2 regions of the Embleya sp. NBC_00888 genome follow, and region 1 is predicted to be linked to the other one. Evidence: riboswitches for the same ligand, from Rfam matches in the RefSeq annotation. Region 1 holds a riboswitch; the other holds the start of a gene.
The links. Region 1 has a riboswitch for thiamine pyrophosphate ahead of thiC (phosphomethylpyrimidine synthase ThiC). Riboswitches for the same ligand answer to the same signal wherever they lie in the genome.

Region 2: linked by a shared signal. The riboswitch ahead of OG948_RS30245 (purine-cytosine permease family protein) and the one ahead of thiC (phosphomethylpyrimidine synthase ThiC) in region 1 are both predicted to bind thiamine pyrophosphate.

What each region holds. Positions count from the first base shown of each region.
Region 1 is NZ_CP108784.1:4,538,890-4,545,319, forward strand. It holds gene OG948_RS19000 (cupin domain-containing protein) at 1-300, shown strand, start outside; gene tenA (thiaminase II) at 422-1,087, shown strand; gene OG948_RS19010 (hypothetical protein) at 1,235-1,435, shown strand; TPP riboswitch at 1,488-1,596, shown strand; gene thiC (phosphomethylpyrimidine synthase ThiC) at 1,588-3,357, shown strand; gene OG948_RS19020 (response regulator) at 3,437-4,123, opposite strand; gene OG948_RS19025 (sensor histidine kinase) at 4,120-5,184, opposite strand; gene OG948_RS19030 (ABC transporter permease) at 5,244-5,963, opposite strand; gene OG948_RS19035 (ABC transporter ATP-binding protein) at 5,960-6,430, opposite strand, start outside.
Region 2 is NZ_CP108784.1:7,122,037-7,129,464, forward strand. It holds gene OG948_RS30235 (alpha/beta fold hydrolase) at 1-1,417, opposite strand, end outside; gene OG948_RS30240 (CHAT domain-containing protein) at 2,059-3,255, shown strand; TPP riboswitch at 3,966-4,106, shown strand; gene OG948_RS30245 (purine-cytosine permease family protein) at 4,102-5,469, shown strand; gene OG948_RS30250 (plasmid stabilization protein) at 5,612-5,935, opposite strand; gene OG948_RS30255 (MerR family transcriptional regulator) at 6,097-7,275, shown strand; gene OG948_RS30260 (amino acid ABC transporter permease) at 7,333-7,428, opposite strand, start outside.

The sequences.
Region 1 (6,430 bases):
GATGATCTGGACGCCGAGCGCGCGTTCGAGCAGGGCGCGTACCTGAAGTTCCTCAGCGAGCGGAACTTCTCGATGGGCCTGTACGCCCTCGAACCGGGCGAGACCGATACGCAGAAGCCGCACGGTCAGGACGAGGCGTACGTGGTGATCAGCGGTCGGGCCACGCTGACCGTCGGCGACGAGTCCACCGACGTCGCGCGCGGCAGCGTCGTGTACGTCCCGGCCGGCGTGCGGCACCACTTCCACCGGATCACCGAGCCGCTGCGCGTGTTGGTGTTCTTCTCGCCGCCGGAGGGCTGAGCGCGATGCGCGCGGCGCGCGCGAGGGGCGCACTCACGGGCGGGCCCGGACCGGTGTACGACAATCTGATCTTGGGATCCGGGATTCGGATCCCGGGATCCGACGATCGGGAGTAGACCTGATGGCGCTGCGCGACGAGCTCTGGGCCGCGATCGAGGACGTCTACGCGGCGATCCTCGAGCACCCGTTCATCCACGGACTGACCGACGGCACGCTGCCGCGCGAGGCGTTTCGGCACTACGTCGTGCAGGACTCGCACTACCTGCGCGACTACGCCAAGGCGCTCGCGGTGTGCGCGGCCAAGGCGCCGGACGAGGCGACGACCGTGCAGTTCGCCGGCGACGCGGCCGGTGCGATCGCCGCCGAGCGCTCGTTGCACGAGGGCTTCATGGTCGACTTCGGCAGCTCGGTGGCGGACGCGACCGCGACCGAGCCGGTGTTGCCCAGCACCCGGGCGTACGTCAGCTACCTGCTCGCCACGGTGCACAACGGCTCGTTCGCCGAAGGTGTGGCCGCGGTGCTGCCCTGCTACTGGATCTACGCCCGCGTGGGCGACGCGCTGCTGGCCAAGGGCTCGCCCGACGAGCTGTACGGGCGGTGGATAGCCACCTACGGCGCCGAGGAGTTCCAGCAGACGGTGCGCGCGGTGCTCGATCTGGTGGATCGGATCGGCGAGGACCTCTCGGCGACCGAGCGGGCTCGGATGATCGAACACTTCACCACCACGGCCCGCTACGAGTGGATGTTCTGGGACGCCGCGTGGCGCGGCGAGCGCTGGCCGGTCTGAGCGGATCGGGCCGGGCGACGCGACGCGCCCCGGCCGGCCGGAATCGGCCCGGTCGGAACCGGTCCGCCCGGATACGACGTGTCCTCCCGGGGAATGTGGTCCCCGGAAGCACGTCTCGCGTGGGATCGCGTGACTGGGGGTTGAACGATGCAGACATGGCCGCAGTGGGTGCGGATCGGTGTGCCGGTGCTCGCGCTGGTGCTGCTGTGCTGGTTGCTGATCTGGCTGTTCTCGGCCTTCCTGATGCTCATCGTCAAGGGTGTCGTGGGGCTGCTCGTCACGGTCGGGATGGTCGTGCTCGCGCGTACCGCGGTGGTCGGCCGCGAACCGCGGGATCCGCTCGGCTGAAACCCGACGCTGGTCGTGCGACCGGCGGTGTGCCAGGGTGGGGGCGCACCACACGGAGATACACGGGAGCTCGGGGCACCGGGCTGAGAGGGCGCTGAGGCCGCGCCGACCGCAGAACCTGACCGGGTAATGCCGGCGTAGGGAGCCTTTCCATGACCTCGCACGACACTTCGCTGCCCGCTGTCCCGGTTGCCGACCCGGCCGCCGAGAGCACGGTCACCAGCGGACCGATTTCCCCCGCCCACCACCGCGGCTACGTCCCCGGATCGCGCGAGGACCTGCGCGTTCCGGTACGCACGGTGCATCTGACCAACGGCGAGACGGTTCGCCTGTACGACACCTCTGGCCCGTACACCGACCCCGCCTTCGAGGTGGACGTGCGGCGCGGCCTGCCCGCGCTGCGGGAGGCCTGGATCGAGGAGCGCGGCGACACCGTCCGCTACGACGGGCGGATCGGCGCGCTCACCCCGGCCGGTTTCGCGGTGCCCGGCGCCGGGGCCCGACCCAGGCGCGCGTCCGGGGCCGAGGCGGTGACCCAACTCGCCTACGCGCGGCGCGGACTGGTCACCCCGGAGATGGAGTTCGTGGCGATCCGCGAGGGCCTGACGCCCGAGCTGGTCCGGGACGAGATCGCCGCCGGTCGCGCGGTGCTGCCCGCGAACGTCAACCATCCGGAGATCGAGCCGATGGTGATCGGCAAGAACTTCCTGGTCAAGGTCAACGCGAACATCGGCAACTCGGCGGTGACCTCCTCGATCGAGGAGGAGACCGACAAGCTGGTGTGGGCGATCCGGTGGGGCGCGGACACGGTGATGGACCTGTCCACCGGCAAGGACATCCACACCACCCGCGAGTGGATCGTGCGCAACTCGCCGGTCCCGATCGGCACGGTGCCGCTGTACCAGGCGCTGGAGAAGGTGAACGGCAAGCCCGAGGAACTCACCTGGGAGCTCTACCGCGACACCGTGATCGAGCAGTGCGAGCAGGGCGTGGACTACATGACGGTGCATGCCGGCGTGCTGCTGCGCTACGTGCCGCTGACGGCCCGTCGCAAGACCGGGATCGTCTCGCGCGGCGGCTCGATCATGGCCGCGTGGTGCCTGGCGCACCACCGGGAGAACTTCCTCTACACGCACTTCGCCGAGCTGACCGAGATCCTGCGCGCGTACGACGTGACCTACTCGCTCGGCGACGGTCTGCGCCCGGGCTCCATCGCGGACGCCAACGACGCGGCGCAGTTCGCCGAGTTGGAGACGCTGGGCGAGTTGGGCCGGATCTCCCGCTCGATGGACGTCCAGGTGATGATCGAGGGCCCCGGCCATGTGCCGATGCACAAGATCAAGGAGAACGTCGACCTCCAGCAACGCATCTGCGACGAGGCGCCGTTCTACACACTCGGTCCGCTGACCACGGACGTCGCCCCCGGCTACGACCACATCACGTCGGCGATCGGCGCGGCGATGATCGGCATGTGGGGCACCGCGATGCTCTGCTACGTGACGCCGAAGGAGCACCTGGGCCTGCCGGACCGGGACGACGTCAAGGCGGGCGTGATCGCGTACCGGATCGCGGCGCACGCGGCGGACCTGGCCAAGGGGCACCCGGGTGCGCAGGCCTGGGACGACGCGCTCTCCGACGCCCGTTTCGAGTTCCGTTGGCAGGACCAGTTCGACCTGGCGATGGATCCGGACACCGCGCGCGCCTACCACGACGCGACGCTCCCGGCGGAGCCGGCCAAGACGGCCCACTTCTGCTCGATGTGCGGACCGAAGTTCTGTTCGATGCGGATCTCGCACGACATCCGCGCGGAGCATGGCGACGGCGCCGTCGCGACGGAGGTGGACGCCGAGGCCGGGATGCGGGCCAAGTCGCGGGAGTTCGCCGCCTCGGGCAACCGCGTCTATCTGCCGTTGGCCGACTGACGCACGCGTCGACGACGTCCCGGGGGACGGCCTCTCGGGAGATCGACGTCCCGGGAGCGGGCCGGCTTCCGGGACGTCGTCAGGTCGGTCCGGGCCGGTCGCTCTCGCCGGCGACGATGACGCCGTGCTCGTAGGCGAAGACGACCGCCTGCGCGCGATCCCGCAGGCCCAGTTTGGCGAACATGCTGCCCACATGGCTCTTCACGGTCGCCTCGGTGACCACCAGACGGGCGGCGATCTCGCTGTTGGACAGGCCGCGGGCGACCAGGAACAGGGCTTCTCGTTCGCGCGGGGTCAGGCCCGCCAGGAGCGCGGGCGAGGAGCGGAGCGGTTCGGTGCGGGTGGCGAAGTTCTCGATCAGGCGGCGGGTGATCGAGGGCGAGAGCAACGCCTCCCCGTCGTGGACGACGTGGATGGCCTCCACGAGGCGGGCACGGGAGGCGTCCTTGAGCAGGAAGCCCGCGGCGCCGGCGCGCAACGCGCCGAAGACGTACTCGTCCAGGTCGAACGTGGTCAGGATCAGCACGCGTGGCGGCGGCGAGATGCCGGCGGCGTGCAGGCGGGCGGTGGCCTCGACGCCGTCCATCCGCGGCATCCGGATGTCCATGAGCACCACGTCCGGACGTAGGGCGCCCGCCAGTTCGATCGCCTCGTCGCCGTCCTCGGCCTCGCCGACCACGACGAGGTCGTCCTGCGTCTGCAGGAACAGGCGAAGGCCGGTCCTGATCAGCTCCTGGTCGTCGACGATGAGCAGGCGGATGCTCATGCGGGATCCCCCAGCGGCAGTCGGGCCGCGACCTCGAACCCGCCGTCCGCGCCGGGCCGGGCCTCCAGTTCGCCGCCGAGGACGCCGATGCGCTCGCGCATGCCGACGATGCCGTGGCCGCCGGTCGAGGGTTCGGACACCCGCTCGCCGTCGTTGACGACCGCGACCCGCAGATGGGTGCGGTCGAAGTCGAGGGTCACCGCGACGTGTGTGGGTCGGGCGTGCTTGAGCACGTTGGTCAGTGCCTCCTCGACGATGCGGTAGACCGACAACTCGACGCCGCCGGCCAGCGGTCGGGACGTGCCGGTGACCTCCAGGCGCGCGGGCAGCCCCGCCTCGCCGTACGAGGCGACGAGCGCGGGCAGTTGGGCCAGCGAGGGCTGCGGACGCATCCGCACACCCTGGTCCGGCTCGCGCAGCAGCAGCAACATCCGGCGCAACTCGACCAGGCTCTGCTCGGCGTTGCTCTCGACCCGCCCCAGGGTGTCGTCGGCCACGTCCGGCGCGGTGCGCAGTACGTCGCGCGCACCGCGTACGCCCACCAGGGTCACGGTGACCGAATGGGCGATGATGTCGTGCAGTTCGCGGGCGATCGCCGCGCGCTCGCGCTGCGCCGCGATCACCGAGAGCTGCTCGCGCTCGCGCTCGAGGTGGGCCGTGCGCTCCTCCAGGGCCTCGGTGTAGCGCCGTCGGGTCTGTGCGTAGGTGCCCAGTCCCCACGCGACGACGGAGACGGGGATCGAGACGATGCTCGCCGACATCAGGACCAGCGCCGTCGGCGCGAGGGCGGCCACCGCCACACGCCGATTCCGCAGTTCGGCGACGGTGTAGAGGGCCACCAACGTCGGCGCCCCGCCGGGGTAGGCGCCGGTGGCCGCGAGCAGCGCCTCGATCGAGCAGACGAGCACCAGCACGGTGAGGGTCGCGCGCCGGCGGGCGAGCAGGAGCGCACCGGTGAGGACGACGAGTGCGAGGGGCAGCGTCGGGACGGGTGTCGAGTCCTCGAAGGTCACACCGATCTCGACGCTCGTGGTCACCACCGCGACGACGGCGTCGAACACGGCCGAGCGGCGCGCTCGGACCCACCGGCGCGCCGCTCGTACGTACCGGAGAACCGGGTTCACGCCAGGTCACGCCGACGCTCGCCGGCGACGGCCGCGATCACCAGCGCGACCGCCCAGGCGCCGAGGACCACCGCGGCGGCACCGGCCGACAGCGTCGTGTGGTGCGTCGACCGCGCCAGCACACCGGCCGCCCCGAACGGCGTGTAGTTGGCGGCGGACTCGGCGACACCGGCGACCAGCGGAAGCACCGCGAAGTTCACCGGCAACACCACGACCACCCCCACGACCGGGCTGCGCACCATCGCCCCGATGGCGGCACCCATGATCGCAGACAGCACGAAGGCGGCCAGGTTGCCCGCCGCGACCGAGGCGACCTCCCCCGGGGCGAGGTCGGCTCCCGGATGGTCGGCGAGCAGCGGCAGGGCGAGCCCGACGGACACGGCGACCAGCAGTGCCCCGATCAGCAGACCGGTCACCGCGTAGGCGCCGATCCGGGCGAGCAGGACCAAGCCGCGGTCGCGCCGGGCCACCAGCGCCGCGGGTGCGGCGGTGCGGTGGCGGTACTCGCCGGCCACGCCGACGAGTCCCCACAACATCAACAGGACCGGCAGCCCGGACAGCGCCTCCTCCTTCTCGGCCACCTCGTCCAGCCGGCCCGACGCCACGGCGACGATCACGACGTTGAGCACGGTGAACGCGACGCCGCCGGCCACGAAACCGTGGATCGAGCGGGTGGTGAGGGTCTTGAGCAACTCGCCTCGCAACAGCCGGCTCATGCGCTTGGGCCCTTCATCGGAGCCTGCGTCCCGCCCTCGGTCAGATCGAGGAACACGTCCTCCAGGGAGGCGGTCCGCGAGGTGATCTCCTCCAAGGGGATGCGTTCGCGCAGGGCCAACCCGGCGACTTCCGCGGCGGTCAGTCCTTCGATCCGCAACCCGCCGGTGTCCGCGGGCCGGATGCGTCCGCCGGCGCCCTCGACGAGTGCCGACAGCCGCTCGGGCTCGGGGGTGCGTACCGAGAGGGCACCCTGTTCGAGATCGCCGATCGTGCCGGTGTGGATCAGCCGGCCCTTGTCGATGACGACGACGTCGTCGACCGTCTGCGCGGCCTCGCCGAGCATGTGGCTGGAGAGCAGGGTGGTGCGACCGCGGGCGGCCCGGTCGCGGAGCAGGGTGCGCAGTCGGCGGATCGCCTGCGGGTCCAGGCCGTTGACCGGCTCGTCCAGGACGAGCACCTCGGGATC
Region 2 (7,428 bases), 2.6 Mb from region 1:
TCAGCGGCGAGTGGGTCACCAACTTGCCGATGCCCAGCGGGCCGACGTCGTACAGGTAGGCGAAGATCGTTCCGCTTTCGTGCGACGCGGTGACGGTGGTGTGCAGCTTGGTCGTACCGCGCACCTTCGTCTGCGTGTCGTAGCGGTCGCTCTGCCACACGCCCGCGAACGCCCTGGGCAGCAGCGGGATCGAGGCGACCGGCGGGACCTGGAGGAACTGGTCGAGGATGCTGGACAGGAAGATCGTGCCGCCGTTCGCCCCGGAGTCGATGTTCGCCAGGACGCGCTGGGTCCCGGTGAGCGCGATCGTGCGGGTCGAGGACGGTACGGCCGCCCAGCTCGGATAGCCTTCGTAACCGCCGTCACCCGTGCGGGACTTGAGTTGTACGGGCTGCTCGCGATCGATGCCGTTGTCGACGCCCTTGAGGTGGTGGTCGAACCAGCGGGTCGAGTCGGCCCACATGTCGTTGGGAAGTCCGAACAGGCCGCCCGCCTCGGCGGTGGCGTGGTCGCCGGGACGGAATTCCAGTCGCTTGGGACCGGTCAACTTCCCATAGAAGTCCGCGTATTGGTTCGGTGGGAAGAGCGAGTCGCCCCACGCGTTGCCGAGCATGATCGCGGCGCCGTTGGCGTTGATCCGGTCGAGGTAGGTCGCGGGTGAGCGCTTGGCGCCCCACGCGAGCATTTCCGCCTCCTTGGCCAGGTTGCCGGAGAGGAAGTTCTTCAGGATCTCGGTGAGTTCGGCGCTGGGCCGGCCGGTGAGGAAGCCGGCGCCGCCCAACAGCGTGGCGGCCTGGGCGTGTTCGGTGCGGCCGCTGTAGATGGAATCGATCAGGTCGGCCCAGCCGCTCATCGCGACCACGGCCTTGATCCGGGGATCGAACGCGGACGCGAGCAGGCTGATCCCGGCGCCGTAGGAGACGCCGGCCATGCCTATCCGGGTCGGATCCGCGGGCGTGTTGGCCAGTGCCCAGTCGATCACCTTGGACACGTCGGCGATGTCCTTCGGCCCGGCCGTCTCGATCTCGCCGCCGGACTGCCAGAAGCCGCGCGAGTTGTAGCCGACCACGACATAGCCCTTGTCCGCGAGCTTTTGCGCGGGGACGACGTACTCGATCTGGGGCATCGCCCAACTGGTCGGCAGTACCACGATCGGGTAGCGGGCGCCGGGGGCGCCGCCGGTCGGGGTGGTCACGTTGGCGGCGAGCTTGGTGCCACCGTCACCGGGGATGTCGACGAAGCGCAGGGACGTCCCGGCGGCGGTCTGCACGGCCGCCGCCGGGGTGCGAGTGACGGTGGTGCCGGCCGAGGCGGCCGGACCGAGGGCGGTCCCGGCGAGGATCGCGGCCGAGACGACGGCGACCGCACGAGCGCGTGGGCGCACACCAGCGCGTGGGCGCATGCGGAATTGACCCATGAGGGTCTCCTGACGTCATGGTCGGGGCGTGGCCCGACCAGCGGGAATGCGTGGCGAAGCGACGCCCAGGGACGGCGTCGGAGGGTGACTCACGAGTAAGTTACGCGCCGGTAAACCAAGACGGAAGAGCCATGGACCGCTCCGCTACGGCAACCGGAAGGTTCACTTGCGCTCCCGCTCGACACACCCCCGGAAGCAACGGTTCCGGCACGAGGAGGCTCCACCGACGAAGCGACGGGGTGCCCGAGGGGCGGGGCGGGGGAGGCGTGTCGGTGGACCGGTGGACCGGTGGACCGGTGGACCGGTACGCCGGGCGGCGCCCGGCGGTCGGGCGTCGGGTTGGGCCGGGGTTGGGTGGTGGCGTGGCAATGGGTCCGCGGAGCGGTCGGGTGGTGGAGCGTGTGCCGGCGGGTCGGGTGGGTGTGGCGTCCCGGCGATGGCGTGGTGGGGCGGTGGGTCGGGGGACTGCCCGTGTGGTGCGGCGGGGGGTTGGCGGGACGGCGGCGTGGTGGGTCGGGTTGGGGGTGGAGTGGTGGGATTGGGCGATGGGATCCGGCCGCGGTCGTGACGGCGCGTTCGTTGGGGCGTGTTCGTGCCCCGGTACCGTGGTTCCGGCGTGCGGGGGCTAGCGGGGGGTGGGCGTGGCGGATGTCGACGCGGAGACGCGGCGGGCTCGGGAGCGGGGTGAGCGCGGTCGGGCACGCTGCGCCGAGGCGTTGGCGGCCGAGTCGGCCGAGGGTGGCCCGGACACTGTGCGGGAGTTGCTTGCCGAAGCGATCGAGTTGCTGACCGAGGCACTCGGCACGCTCGACGGCGCCGACGGCCGGTGGCCGGAATTCGCCTACGCGGCGGGCGTCGCGTACGCCGCGAGCGCGGCACCCGCCGGCGACCGGCGGGCCTGGGACCAGGCGCGGCTCTGCTTCCGGCGCGCGGATCGGGCCGCGCCGGCGGATGCCCACCTGCTCCGGGCCGCCGCGCAGGTGGCCTCGGCCCGGATCGGGCTCGACCCGCGCGGCACCCCGTGGCGTACGCTCCTCGACCCGCCGTCGGCCGCCGAGCTCGCCGCCGCGCTGGTTCGGCTCGGCAATGACGCGCTGGTACAACTCGTCCCCGGAGCCGCGGTGATCACCGGCGCCGACGGCGCGACGCGGGTGCTGGACCTGCCCGAACTCGAATACGGACTGGACCTGGGCAGGGGCGATCGGGAGAACTGGGCCGACCTGCTCGACGCGCTGTGCGAATGGGCCTGGGCCGCGGTGATGGAACCGGTACTGACCGCGCTGCCCGACTCGTTCGGCCACGCGCCTTCCCTGGTGCTGCTGCCCGCCGGACCGTTCGGCATGGTGCCCTGGCACGCGGCCTGGACGGTCGTCGACGGCCGCCGCCGGCACGCGCTGCAGGGCACGCGCATCTCGTACATCGGCGCGCCGCGGTTGTTGTGCGACGTCGCCGCGCGGTCGGCGGGCGACCTCGACCGGCGGTACCGGGTCGAGGTCGGCCGCGCCGCCGGCGATCCGATCGCCTTTGTGCCGGCGGGTGGTCACGACGAGAACTGGCGACGAGCCGCCGAGTACCTGACGGCCGGCAGCAACACGGTGGTGTCCACGCTGTGGCCGGTGGACGAGACGATCACGGCGCTGGCGCTGTACATGGCCCGCCACTACCTCGACCGCCGCGACCTGCCGCCGGCTCAGGCCGTACGCACCGCCCAGTTGTGGCTGCGCGACCCCAAACGCGGCATCCCGGCCGCGATGCCGGCCGAACTGGCCGCCAGGGCGCGCGCGATCGCCCCGGACGACCTGACCGCCTGGGCGGGCTTCACCCACTCGGGATGGTGAGCGCGTGGGCGTGCGGTCACCCACTCCGGGTGGCGGCGGGCGTGTGTTCATCGACTCGGGGTGGTGAGCCGCGAAGTGCGTTCACCCGCTCGGGGCGGCGGGCGCGTCGGCAACTGCGTTCACCACCGGGGGTGGTGGGCGCGATGGGTGTGTTCACCCACTCGGGATGGTGGGCGCGCGCCTGTGCTCACCCGATCCAGATGGCGCGCGCCTGTGTTCATTGGCTCGGGATGGTGGGCCGGGAGGGTGCGTGTACTCATTCGGGATGCCCAGGCGCGGGCCACGGTTCACCCACTCGGGATGGTGGGCGCGTCTGTGTACGCCCCCTCGGGATGGCTGGGCGCGAGCATGTGCTCACCCACTCGGGATGGCGGGCGTGAGGTTGCGTGCTACCACTCTCGATCGCGGTCGCGGCCCAGGTTTCACCCCTTCGGGAAGGCTGACGCGAGCGCATGTGCTCACCCACTCGGGAAGGCCGGCGCGGGCCAGGGTTCACCTCCTCGGGAAGGTCGGCGCGGCCCACGGTTCACCCACTCGGGAAGGCCGGCGCGAGCATGTGCTCACCCCACTCGGCATGGCCCGCGCGAGCATGTGTTCACCCACGCGAGGCGGTCGGCGTGTGCGTGTGTTCGCCCGCGCGAGGCGGCGGGCGCGAGCGTGTGTTGGCTCACCCCGCCTTCCCAAGCGACCCGCGGGGCGCGTACTGTACGCCACGCCATCGCGGGAGCTCGGACCAACCGGGCTGAGAGGGCGGCATGGGGTGTCGGCGTAGCGCCGGCGCATCCGGGGCCACCGACCGCTTGAACCTGTCCGGGTAATGCCGGCGTAGGGAGAGCAGGTAGAGCCATGTCGGCTCCGGTCATCGACGACGCACGCCCCGAGACACCGCACGGCGGGACCGAGGCACCACTGATCCTGGACACCGCGCCGCCACGTACTCTCGGGTTCCGTGACCAGGCGGCGTTCTGGGCCAACCTCGGAGTGAGCCTGCTCGGCTTCTCCGGAGCGCTGTTCGTGCTCGCCCCGGCCGGCTATCCGCAACTGTCGATGGTGGCCGCGATCGTCGCGGCCGTCGGCGGCACGCTGATCGGCACCCTCATGGTCGCCGTCGCCGGCATCCCCGGTGCCCGCAGCGGCGCGCCCGCGATGACCGTGTTGCGTGGTCTGTTCGGCACGAAGATCTCCTACGTGCCGACGGTGTTCAACATCGTCCAGTGCATCGGCTGGGGCACCTTCGAGCTGCTGGTGATCTCGATGGGCATCGAGGCGATGACCGACGGTGACGGCCCGCACTGGCTGTACATCGTCGCCGCCGGCGCGGTCACCACGGCGATGACGCTGCGTCCGCTGGGCATGCTGCGGATCCTGCGTCGCTACGTGACGATCGCGGTGGGCATCGCGATGCTCTACTTCTCCATCCAGTTGTGGCGCGAGGGCCTGCCGCCGATGACCGAGGGTTCGTGGTCCGGGTTCTTCCCGGCGATGGACGCGGCGCTCGCGGTCGCGGTCTCCTGGGTTCCGCTCGCGTCCGACTACACCCGCCACTCGCGCGGTACCAAGCCCGCGTTCTGGGCGGCGTTCAGCGGATTCTCGATCACCAGCATCTGGTGCTACCTGCTCGGCCTGGTCGCGCTGGCCCAGGTCGGCGGCGACGCGGACAAGATCTTCGACTCGTTCCTGGGCGTCACCGCCGGGTGGGTGTTCTTCGCCGTGCTGGTCGTGCGCGAGGTGGACCAGAGCTTCGCCAACGTCTACAGCACCGCGATGTCGATCCAGAACCTCGCGCCGCGCGTGGACCGCCGGGTGTTGTGCCTGGGTGTGGGCGCGCTGGTCACCGCGTTCGCGCTGATGGTGAACGACTTCGACACCTACGCGAGCTTCCTGTCGCTGATCGGCTCGATCTTCATCCCGTTGCTCGGTGTGCTCGCGGTGGACCTGTTCGCCGGACGCGGTCGGGCCGGCTGGGACCTGGGGGACCGCGCGCCGGCCCGCTGGGTGATGGTCGTGCCGTGGGTGCTGGGGTTCTGCATGTACCAGATGATCAACCCGGGTTCGGTCGAGTGGTGGGCGAAGTTCTGGGGCCGGCTCCAGGACGCGCTGCACGTCCACGCGCAGACGTGGACCTCGGCCTCACTGTTCTCGTTCGCGCTCGCGGGCGTGACCGCGTACCTCGCGGTCGCGTGGGACCGGCGGCGGGCGGTCGCGGCGCGTTGAGGTGGGCCGGCCGCGTCGGTGGGTGCCTCCTCCCGACGCGGCCGCGATCCACCACCCGGGCGGCCCCGGTGTCCCGGAGCGGAACGCAGGCGCCCCGACCCACGCCGCCCCGAGCCGACCAGCCCCGCCCCGACCGGGTCGCCTAGCTGCCCAGGGCCTTGGCCAACTGCGCCTTGTTCATCGACGAGCGGCCCTTGATGTTGCGGCGCTTGGCGTCCGCGTAGAGCTGGTCGTACGTGGGTGCCTGCGAACCCTTGTGCGAGTTCTTGCCGCCCCGCTTCGCCGAGGACATGTCGTGCAGCGACGAGCGACTCGCGGTCTTGGCCTCGCCCGAGCGGGCGCGCTCCTTGTTGACCGTGCGGGCGGCGATCTCCTCGGCCCGCTTCTCACCGGTGCCGCGCTGCTTGGCGCTCTCCTTGATGTGCTCGTACTGACGTTCGCGCTTGGGGCTGGATCCGCGTGGCATGGTCGTCCACCTCACTTGTAATACTCGCCACTCGATGCCATGTCGGCCTCATCCGCAGCCGCCTTCATCGGCCTGTTTCGGCTACCCACACTCGCGTCGATCACCCGCGCCGGCCGACCGCAGTTGACCTTCGAGCAGGTCGAAGCCGCAGACTCGCCGCCATGGACGACGACACGAACGACGAGGTACGGGACGCACTGGTGGGCATCGGCGCGTTCGCGCGGCGGGTCGGGCTGAGCCCGAGCGCGTTGCGCTACTACGACGACTGCGGCGTGTTGCGGCCCGCGTCGGTGGACCCGGGGACGGGCTACCGCTCCTACGCGCCGGAGCAGGAGGCGCGAGCACTGCGGCTGCGGGCCTTGCGCGAGGCGGAGGTGCCGCTGCCGGAGGCGGTCGCCGTACTCGACGGTCCGCCGGAGCACGCCGAGGCGTTGCTGCGCACCCACCTGGACCGCATGCGCGAACGCGCCGACACCGCGCGGGTCGTGGTCGAGGGCGTGCTGCGCTCGCTGACCACGGCCGGTACGCGGGTGAGCATCGGCGGCGCCGAATGGGCGAGCGCGGTGCGCCAGGTGGTGCCGGCGGCGGGCACGGGGGAGCCGGCGGTGCTCGGGTGTGTGCTGGTCGAGGTGGCCGACGGGGAGGTGCGCCTGGTGGCGACGGATCGCTACCGGCTGTCCGTTCGTACGCTGCGCCCGGGTCGGATCGAGGGCGGGCCGGGACAGGCGCTGGTCCGGGTGGGTGACCTGATCACACTCGGCCCCTGGGCGACCCGACACCGCGAGATCGACCTCGAACTCGACGCCGACGGCTTCCGCCTGCGCGCCGGCGACGAGGTCCACGAGCCGGCGACGTCCGCCGACACCTACCCGGCCTACCGCGACATGCTCGCCGCATTGGCCGCGCCGCAGACCCGCGTCGTGGTGGACCGCGCGGCCTTGCGCGAAGCGCTGCTCGGCGAGGGCCGGGGCCTGGGTCGGGGTCGGGGTCGGGGCGAAGGCGAGGACCACGACCGGGGCGAGGACCAGGACCGAGGCCGGGAAGAGGGCCAAGGCCGAGACCCGAGCCTCAGCCGGAGCCCGGTCCGAGTGTTGACCACGACCCTCGACGGGATCCGAGTCGGCGCCGGCGCCCTGCCCGCGATCTGTGCCGGCCCCGCGACCCGACTCGCGTTCGACCCGGGCACACTCGTACCCGCCCTGGACGCCGGCGTCGGCCCGGACGTCCTCCTCGACATCGCCGCCCCCGACCTACCGATCCTGATCCGCTCCGCCGACCAGGGCAGCTTCACCACATTGGTAATGCCCACGGCCCTCCCCGAAGCCGGGAACCCGAAATAGGGCCGGTCTCGTTCGCCGGCCGCGGGCGGGCCGAAGCATCGATCGGCCGACGTGGCGTCAGGCGCCCTTGTGGCGGCGGCGTCCGCTGCTTTCCAGGTAGCGGGCAAGGCCGGAGAGGAGCATGCACATGCCGATGTAGATCGGGGCGATGAC